Regions from separate parts of the Janthinobacterium sp. SUN026 genome, predicted to be linked through region 2. Evidence: predicted binding sites of a transcription regulator. Region 2 holds the regulator's gene; each other region holds the start of a gene.
What was found. The regulator sigma-54, encoded in region 2, starts transcription at its own class of promoters, with help from an activator protein. The targets are predictions, from matches to a motif close to TGGCANGNAANCTGCTTT.

Region 1 (2,201 bases), on a different contig from region 2:
GGCGTCGCTGCCGCCTTCACGCCGCCACGGGAACAGCTGGCCTTTCCCGTGCTGGCGCCCGAAGAGCGCGACTTGCCGGAAATCTGGCCGGCGCCGTTGCCGCAGGTGATCGCCTCCCTGACGGGCCATGCGACGGTGCAGGATGTGGCGGCGCACTTGCCCGATATCGAATTGTTGCCGCTGCAAAAATAATCCAAAGAAAGAAATCATGAAAAAAATATCCATATGCCTGTTTGGACTGTTGCTGCTGGCCGGCTGCGGCAGCAAGGGCGAGAGCGGCGGGCAATCGAGTGCCGCGCGTCTCGATGGCAAGGAAAAGGGCAGCGAGTTTCTTGCCTATGAGCATAATGTCAGCGTCGATACGCACGAAGCGCAAGTGCGTCCCCTGTATGAAAAAGTGGTCGCCGCCTGCAAGGCCGATACGGAAAACGGCTGCCTGCTGCTCGATTCCAGCGTCGACAGCGGCCGCTACGTGCATGCGCGCATCAGCATGCGCGCCAAGCCGGCCGGCATCAAGAAGCTGGTCGCGCTGGTCGCGGCCGAAGGCGACGTCACCAGCCAGGGCACCAAGGTGGAAGACCTGGGCCGTCCGGTGCTCGACAGCAAGAAACGCCTGGAAATGCTCAAGCAATACCAGGCGCAGCTGCAAGACCTGGAAAAGCGCTCGGGCACCAACGTCGATGCCCTCATCAAGGTGACCAAGGAGCTGGCCACCGTGCAAGTGGAGCTGGAGCAGGCGACGGCCGCCAACGCGCTATTGATGCAGCGCATCGATACGGACTTGTTGAACGTGGCCATCAGCGCCGAAGGCAAGCAATCGTTCTGGCGCCCCGTCAAGCGCGCGCTGGGCAATTTCACGGAAAACCTGTCGGAAGGCGTGGCCAACGCCATCACGGCCATGGCCTACATCCTGCCGTGGCTGATCGCTTTCGTGCTGCTGTTCCCGCTGGGACGCAAGGGCTGGCGCCGCCTGCGGGGCGCGCCGTGCAAGGATTGATGTCGGGATTGTTGCGTCCTACGCACCGTTTTACGGCAATTTGAAACCTGGCTGCACAGTCCTTGTGCAGCCAGGTTTTTTTTCGTGCGGCGCCGGCCTCGTGCACCATGGCGGACGCCCGCCGGCGCTGGCATGCATTCTGCTTTAACAACATCGCAGGCCCAGCTCGACCCCCACGAACCCATCACAGGAGTCCCCATGTCACGACGTATCATCCTGAAAGCGGCCGCCGCCGGCGCACTGGCCCTGGCCACGTCCACTTATATGCAGGCAGCCTTGGCCGCCGACACGATCAAGGTGGGCATTTTGCACTCCCTGTCGGGCACCATGGCCATTTCCGAAACGTCGCTCAAGGATGTGGCGCTGATGACGATTGCCGAGATCAATGCCAAGGGCGGCGTGCTGGGCAAGAAGCTGGAAGCCGTCGTCGTCGACCCGGCGTCGAACTGGCCTTTATTTGCGGAAAAAGCGCGCCAGCTGGTGGCGCAGGACAAGGTTGCCGTCGTGTTCGGCTGCTGGACGTCCGTGTCGCGCAAATCCGTCTTGCCGGTGTTCAAGGAACTCAACAGCCTGCTGTTTTACCCGGTGCAATACGAGGGCGAGGAGCTGGAAAAGAACGTGTTTTATACGGGCGCCGCGCCGAACCAGCAGGCGATACCCGCCGTGGAATACCTGATGAGCAAGGATGGCGGCGGCGCCAAGCGCTTCGTGCTGCTGGGCACGGATTACGTGTATCCGCGCACCACCAACAAGATTTTGCGCGCCTTTCTGAAAAGCAAAGGTGTCAAGGATAGCGATATCAGCGAGGTCTACACGCCATTCGGCCACGCCGACTATCAAACCATCGTCGCCAACATCAAGAAGTTTTCCACGGGCGGCAAGACGGCCGTCATTTCCACCATCAATGGCGATTCCAACGTGCCGTTCTACAAGGAATTGGGCAATGCGGGCTTGAAAGCCACGGACGTGCCCGTCGTCGCGTTTTCCGTGGGCGAGGAAGAGTTGCGCGGCATCGACACCAAGCCCTTGCTCGGTCATCTGGCGGCCTGGAATTATTTTGAATCCGTCAAGAATCCCGTGAATACGGCCTTCATCAAGCAGTGGAAGGCGTATGCGGTGGCGCAAAAGCTGCCGAACGCGGGTTCGGTGGTGACGAACGACCCGATGGAAGCGACCTATGTCGGCATCCACATGTGGGCGCAAG
Region 2 (2,201 bases):
TGATCGTCGGCCTGGTGCCGTCCGATGGCGGCAGCATCGATATCAGCGGCGTGGATATCTCCAGCCTGCCGATCCACCGCCGTGCGCAGATGGGCCTGTCCTACCTGCCGCAGGAAGCGTCCGTCTTCCGCAAGCTGACGGTGGAAGACAATATCCGCGCCGTGCTGGAAATCCAGACCGTCGAAGGCCGTCCGCTGACGAAGGCCGAGATCGAGGAACGGCTGGATAAATTGCTGGCCGACTTGCAGATTGAAAAGCTGCGCGAGAACCAGGCGCTGTCCCTGTCCGGTGGCGAACGCCGCCGCGTGGAAATCGCCCGCGCGCTGGCCACCGATCCTCGTTTCGTGCTGCTCGACGAGCCGTTCGCCGGCGTCGATCCGATCGCCGTGATCGAGATCCAGCGCATCGTGCGTTTCTTGAAGGAGCGCAATATCGGCGTGCTGATTACCGATCATAATGTGCGCGAGACGCTGGGTATTTGCGACCGTGCCTACATCATTAACCAGGGCTCGGTGCTGGCGTCGGGACGCCCCGACGACATCATCGCGAACGAGTCGGTACGCCGGGTCTATCTGGGCGAACACTTCCGCATGTAAGCCAATGAAACAATCATTGCAGCTGCGCACTTCGCAGCACCTGGCACTGACGCCGCAGTTGCAGCAATCGATACGCCTGTTGCAATTGTCTACCCTGGAATTGCACCAGGAATTAGAGCAATTGCTGACGGACAATCCCTTGCTCGAACGCCTCGACGATCCGCTCGACCGTTCGCTGCGCCTGCTGTCCGACGGGGCCTTGAGCTCCACGGCCGCACCGGCCGAAGGGCCGCCCCAGCCACCAGGCCAGGAGGCGCCCGCAGCGCCGGCCGAAGCGGAAGCGTTTGACGGCGAGGGTGGCGACAGCCCGGCCGCCGCGGATGGCGGCGACAGCGACTGGAGCGAGGCGAGCCGGGGCAAGGCGCCCGACGACGAAGATTCGCGTCCGCAATTGGAGGCTCATCACTGCACGCTGCGCGAACACCTGATGGAGCAGATGCGCGTGACGGTGCTCGAATTGCGCGACCGCGCGCTGGTCGAGCTGATCATCGACGCGCTCGACGACAATGGCTACCTGGAAGAGTCGCTCGACGACATCCTGGCGCGCCTGCCGGAAGAGCTGGAAATCGACGCCGACGAGATGCGCACGGCCTTGTCGCTGCTGCAAAGTTTCGATCCGCCGGGCGTGGGCGCGCGCAACGCGTCCGAATGCCTGGCCCTGCAAATCAAGCGCTTGCCGCACATCGCCATGGTGACGCGGCGCATGGCCCTCGTGATCGTGGAAAAGCACCTGGCCTGGTTTGCCCAGCGCGATTTCAACAAGCTGAAAAAAGCCCTCGATTGCGACGATGAAGACTTGCGCGAAGCGCAGACGGTGATTCGCCAGTGCAATCCGCATCCGGGCGCCGTGTTCGCCTCGGACGTCTCCGATTACGTGGTGCCCGACGTCGTCGTCAAGCGCGCGCGCAATGGCTGGCAAGTCACCCTGAACAACGACGTCATGCCGCGCCTGCGCGTCAACGCCATGTACGCCAACTTGCTCAAGCAGGGCAAGGGGGAGGGCGCCATGGGCGCACAGTTGCAGGAAGCCAAGTGGCTGATCAAGAATATGCGCCAGCGCTTCGACACGATCCTGCGTGTGGCGCAGGCGATAGTAGAAAGACAAAAGAACTTTTTCTCGCATGGGGCCGTTGCCATGCGCCCCCTTGTGCTCCGTGAAATAGCTGATACACTGGGTTTACACGAGAGTACTATCTCGCGGGTAACAACTCAAAAGTACATGCTGACCCCGCACGGCATGTTCGAGTTGAAATATTTCTTTGGTAGCCACGTCGCCACCGAAGCGGGGGGCGAAGCGTCATCGACGGCGATACGGGCATTGATCGTGCAACTGACAGGAGCAGAAGACCCTAAAAATCCTTTATCCGACAGTAAGATTGCGGACATGCTGGGGGAACAAGGCATGGTGATTGCGCGACGTACTGTTGCCAAATACCGGGAAGCATTAAAAATTCCGCCAGTGAGCCTGCGTAAGTGTTTGTAAGTTTTTTTCGGTTCCTCTGCGGGCCGGATAGGATGGACCGCACGAACCCGATCATCTTTAGGAGTGTGTATGAATCTCACCATCAGCGGACATCATCTCGAAGTGACACCAGCCATCCGTGA
Region 3 (2,201 bases), on a different contig from region 2:
ACCAGACGCTTGTACGAGTTGGTGCCCGGATTCGTGATCGCGTTCAGTGCCTTGGCGTGCTTGATGATGCCGCCGATGTAGTACAGGGCGAAATCGGACAGGCCGGCATAGCCGTCGCCGGCGAACAGGTTTTTGCCATCTTTCCATACGGATTGATGCACGTGCATGCCCGAACCGTTGTCGCCAACGATAGGTTTCGGCATGAAGGTGGCGGTCTTGCCATAGCTGTGCGCCACGTTCCACACCACGTATTTCAGGTTTTGCGTCCAGTCGGCGCGCTCGACCAGGGTCGAGAACTTGGTGCCGATTTCATTTTGACCGGCGCCGGCCACTTCGTGATGATGTACCTCAACCGGGATGCCCAGCGATTCCAAGATCAGGCACATTTCCGAACGCATGTCCTGGAAGCTGTCCACTGGTGGCACTGGGAAATAGCCGCCCTTGACGGTAGGACGGTGGCCGCTGTTGCCGCCTTCGATGTCCTTGCCGGTCGACCACGAACCTTCGTCCGAACCGATCTTGACGAAGCAGCCCGACATATCGATCTTCCAGCGCACGCTGTCGAAGATGAAGAATTCCGGCTCAGGGCCGAAGTAGGCGGTGTCGCCCATGCCCGACGATTTCAGGTAGGCTTCGGCGCGTTTCGCGATCGAGCGCGGGTCGCGGTCGTAGCCCTTGCCGTCCGACGGTTCGATCACGTCGCACTGCATGAACAGGGTGGTTTCTTCCATGAACGGGTCGATATTGGCCGTGTTTGGATCCGGCAGCAAGATCATGTCGGACGCTTCAATGCCTTTCCAGCCAGCGATCGAAGAACCGTCAAAGGCGTGGCCCGACTCGAATTTGTCCATGTCGAAGTGCGACACGGGAACCGTCACGTGCTGCTCTTTACCACGGGTATCGGCAAAGCGGAAATCAACGAATTTGACTTCGTTTTCTTCTACCATCTTCAAGACTTCTGCGGCTGTCATTGCCATGCGTATCTCCTAAATGAATGTGGGGTGAGCCGACCTTAGTGCGTCTGGGCTGATGAAGCGAAGCAAACATTGCGTGCCACCAAAACTCATAAGGATCATAGCAGATTCCATGCCAGCTCCCGGAGCCCCCTGGTGCCGGCAACAAAATTACTGCCATCCCAGTGAAAGTTTTCCTGCCCGCGATTTTCATGCGCGTTTGCGTCGAATCAAGAATGCACTAAGCAAGTGCAAAAAACGAATAACGCACCATTATCGTGCATTTTGTGCGAATTACCGAAAAATGCCTCGTTGTGGTGCATGCGCCGTGCACCATGGATTCCCGTTTGCGGGGCGCGGACGGCGCACTATAATCGTACACACACCTGCCCACTTTCATCGAGGACGCCATGACCACCGCCGCCGACATCCTGACCACCGCCCGCAGCCGGGCCAATGAAGGTACGCCGTATGCCGGCGCCGTCACGCCGCAGGAAGCGTATGACTTGCTGCAAGGCGATGCCGCCGTCAAGCTCATCGATGTGCGCACGACTGCCGAGCGCGACTGGGTGGGCCGCGTCGACATCGCCGATACCCAGCATGGTGCGGTGCAGTGGGCCACCTACCCGGGCGGCGTGCCGAATCCCGACTTCCTCGCACAGCTGGCGGCCCAGGCCGGCAAGGATGAGGTGCTGCTGTTCCTGTGCCGCTCCGGCGTGCGTTCGCGCCACGCAGCCAAGCTGGCGACCGAACACGGCTATATCAACTGCTTCGACATCCTCGAAGGCTTCGAGGGCGACAAGGACGCCGACGGCCACCGCAAGCAGATCGGCGGCTGGTGCAAGGCAGGCTTGCCGTGGCTGGGCGCCTGACGCTGGCCGCTTGATTCTGGCCGCTTGACGCTGGCCGCCGAATTATCTGAACAGTGTTTGATCTGGCGGGCCACCATGCGGCCCGCCATCGGCTACAACCATCCATGTGCGCCCGCTTTTGCCACGCCGGACGACGACCTGGCGCTGGCCCGCAAACGCCACAAGGAATTGACATGAACGCCACCGCTCCCCACCTCGGCAGCAGTCTCGACGACTTCCTCAAGGAAGAAGGCATCTTTGAGCAAACGCAAACCCGCGCCATCAAGGAAGTGATCGCGTGGCAACTGACGCAGGCCATGCAGGAACAATCGCTGTCGAAGACGCGCATGGCAGCGCTGCTGCAGACGAGCCGTTCGCAACTCGACCGCCTGCTCGA
Region 4 (2,201 bases), on a different contig from region 2:
TTGATCCAGCGCAACGTTACCCACATGGTCTTGCCGTCCGGCGTGATTTCCATGCAATCTGGGCCGCCCGGCACATTGATGGTGCCCACGTTTTCCAGCGTTTGCTGGTCGATGATGTTGATGGTGTTCGACACGCGGTTCGAGACGAACGTCATGCGGTTGTCGCCCAGCGCGCGGAAATTGTGCGTGCCGGCGCCCGCCTTGATGCGCTTGACGGTCTTTTGCGTGCGCCAGTCGATCACTTCCACGTAATCGCTGCCCATGATGCCCACCAGCAAATGCTTGCCATCGGGCGTCATCGTGATGCCGGCCGGCGCCGGACCGACAGGCATGGTCCATTTCACCGTTTGCGTGGCCAGGTCGATGGCGCTGACCTGGTTGCTGCCCTGCTGCGTAATGAAAGCCATGGTGCTGTCGGCCGTGAACGCCATATGACTAGGCAATTTTGGCAGCGGGATGCGCTTGGCCAGGGTCAGGTTCTTGCCGTCGTAGCGGTACAGGTCGATGCGGTCCAGGCGCAAGGAGTTCGAGATGAACCATTTCTGGTCCGGCGAAAAGCCGATCTGGTACGGGTCGAGGATGTTGCTGATGCGGCGCTGGATCTGGCCCGACACAGGGTCGAGGAAGATCAGCTCGTTGCCGACGGAACTGGCGACGATCAGCGACTTGCCATCCGGCGTTTCCATCAGATGGTGCGGTTCCTTGCCGACGGCAAAGGTGGACAGGGGAGCATAGGTTTTCTGGTCCAGCAGTTGCACCGTAGCATCACGGGAATTGAGCACCACCACCACTTCGGCTTGCGCCGTCGATATTGCGGAAACCAGGCACAGCGAGGAAAAAACAAGGCGGCGTAGACTGCGGAACATGGCAAAAATCACTGTTAAATACAAAACATGCATTTTACGTGGAACACTGTATTTATTGTGTGAAATCCCCCCTTAAATGCTGCCGGCAGCCACACATCGCCGTAATTTCCGTTTTTTCCCCGTCCCAGGCCTGGAATGGCGCTTTGCAACTCATTGCTCTACAATCTGAAGCTTTCATCGCCTACACAAGGATAATCATGACCACCACCACTACCGCTTCCGGCCTGCAATACATCGACACCACCGTTGGCGAAGGCGCTGAAGCGCAAGCCGGCAACAATGTTGTCGTGCATTACACGGGCTGGCTGCAAAACGACGACGGCAGCGCCGGCGCGAAATTTGACTCGAGCAAGGACCGCAACGATCCATTCGAATTCCCGCTGGGCGCCGGCCGCGTCATTCAAGGCTGGGACGAAGGCGTACAAGGCATGAAAGTGGGCGGCAAGCGCCAACTGATCATCCCGGCAGCACTGGGCTATGGCGCACGCGGCGCCGGCGGCGTGATTCCACCGAACGCCACCCTGATTTTCGACGTCGAACTGCTGGGCGTATAAGCACCGACTCCGCAGCGCTCAAGCGACTGTACCGACGCCGCCCCTGTTCACGCAGCGGCGGCGTTTTTGTTTTGAGTGTGTCCTCTAATGCACGGCGCGCTTTTTTCACTATGATGTCAGGCACTGCAGCACGCACGGTGGCCACTCCGCCGGGCCTGCCGCACTTTTCCAGCGATTCCATCAGCACACAGGAGCCATCATGAGTTTACAAGAGCAATTCGAACAAGCGCAGCTCGATTCCAAGACCCTGTCCGAGCGTCCGGACAATATGACCTTGTTGAAAATCTACGCCTTGTTCAAGCAAGCGTCGAGCGGCGACGCCACGGGCGAGCGTCCTGGCATGACCGACTTCGTCAACCGCGCCAAGTTCGACGCCTGGGCGGCCCTGGCCGGCACCTCGAAGGAAGAGGCGCAACAGCAATACATCGACCTGATCGAAGACTTGAAGGATTAAACCTGAAAACGCCTGTTTTGCAGAGAAATAGGCCGAAAACGGCTGAAAACTCACCAAAAACCACAAAAACAGGCTGAAAATGCAAAAGTGGCTACCAAATCGGTAGCCACTTTTTTTACGCCTGTCTCAGCCGCAAACTTACTTTTTCGCCGCCGCCAGCGCTTGCGCGATCCAGCCGTCAAACGTCTGCTGGTGGTACTTGATCCAGCCAGCCGTATGGCGCGCGATATCGGCTTGCGTGTTTTCGCCGCGGCGCATGCGCTCGTTCTGCGCATTGATGTCCGCCACGGGCAATTGCATCACTTCGAACAGCTTGGCCGCGGCCGG

Region 1: the regulator sigma-54 is predicted to act here: its motif matches at 1,126-1,143, upstream of urtA (urea ABC transporter substrate-binding protein).
Region 3: the regulator sigma-54 is predicted to act here: its motif matches at 1,075-1,092, upstream of glnA (type I glutamate--ammonia ligase).
Region 4: the regulator sigma-54 is predicted to act here: its motif matches at 893-910, upstream of OX459_RS20455 (beta-propeller fold lactonase family protein).

The regions. Positions count from the first base shown of each region.
Region 1 covers NZ_JAPQNU010000001.1:1,601,552-1,603,752, forward strand. The annotation lists gene OX459_RS07350 (transglutaminase family protein) at 1-192, shown strand, start outside; gene OX459_RS07355 (DUF4349 domain-containing protein) at 209-997, shown strand; gene urtA (urea ABC transporter substrate-binding protein) at 1,196-2,201, shown strand, end outside.
Region 2 covers NZ_JAPQNU010000003.1:193,153-195,353, reverse strand. The annotation lists gene lptB (LPS export ABC transporter ATP-binding protein) at 1-596, shown strand, start outside; gene OX459_RS15590 (RNA polymerase factor sigma-54) at 601-2,079, shown strand; gene raiA (ribosome-associated translation inhibitor RaiA) at 2,149-2,201, shown strand, end outside.
Region 3 covers NZ_JAPQNU010000004.1:461,087-463,287, forward strand. The annotation lists gene glnA (type I glutamate--ammonia ligase) at 1-977, opposite strand, end outside; gene OX459_RS20405 (rhodanese-like domain-containing protein) at 1,364-1,825, shown strand; gene OX459_RS20410 (Fis family transcriptional regulator) at 1,999-2,201, shown strand, end outside.
Region 4 covers NZ_JAPQNU010000004.1:473,034-475,234, forward strand. The annotation lists gene OX459_RS20455 (beta-propeller fold lactonase family protein) at 1-866, opposite strand, end outside; gene OX459_RS20460 (FKBP-type peptidyl-prolyl cis-trans isomerase) at 1,064-1,420, shown strand; gene OX459_RS20465 (acyl-CoA-binding protein) at 1,620-1,874, shown strand; gene proX (glycine betaine/L-proline ABC transporter substrate-binding protein ProX) at 2,013-2,201, opposite strand, start outside.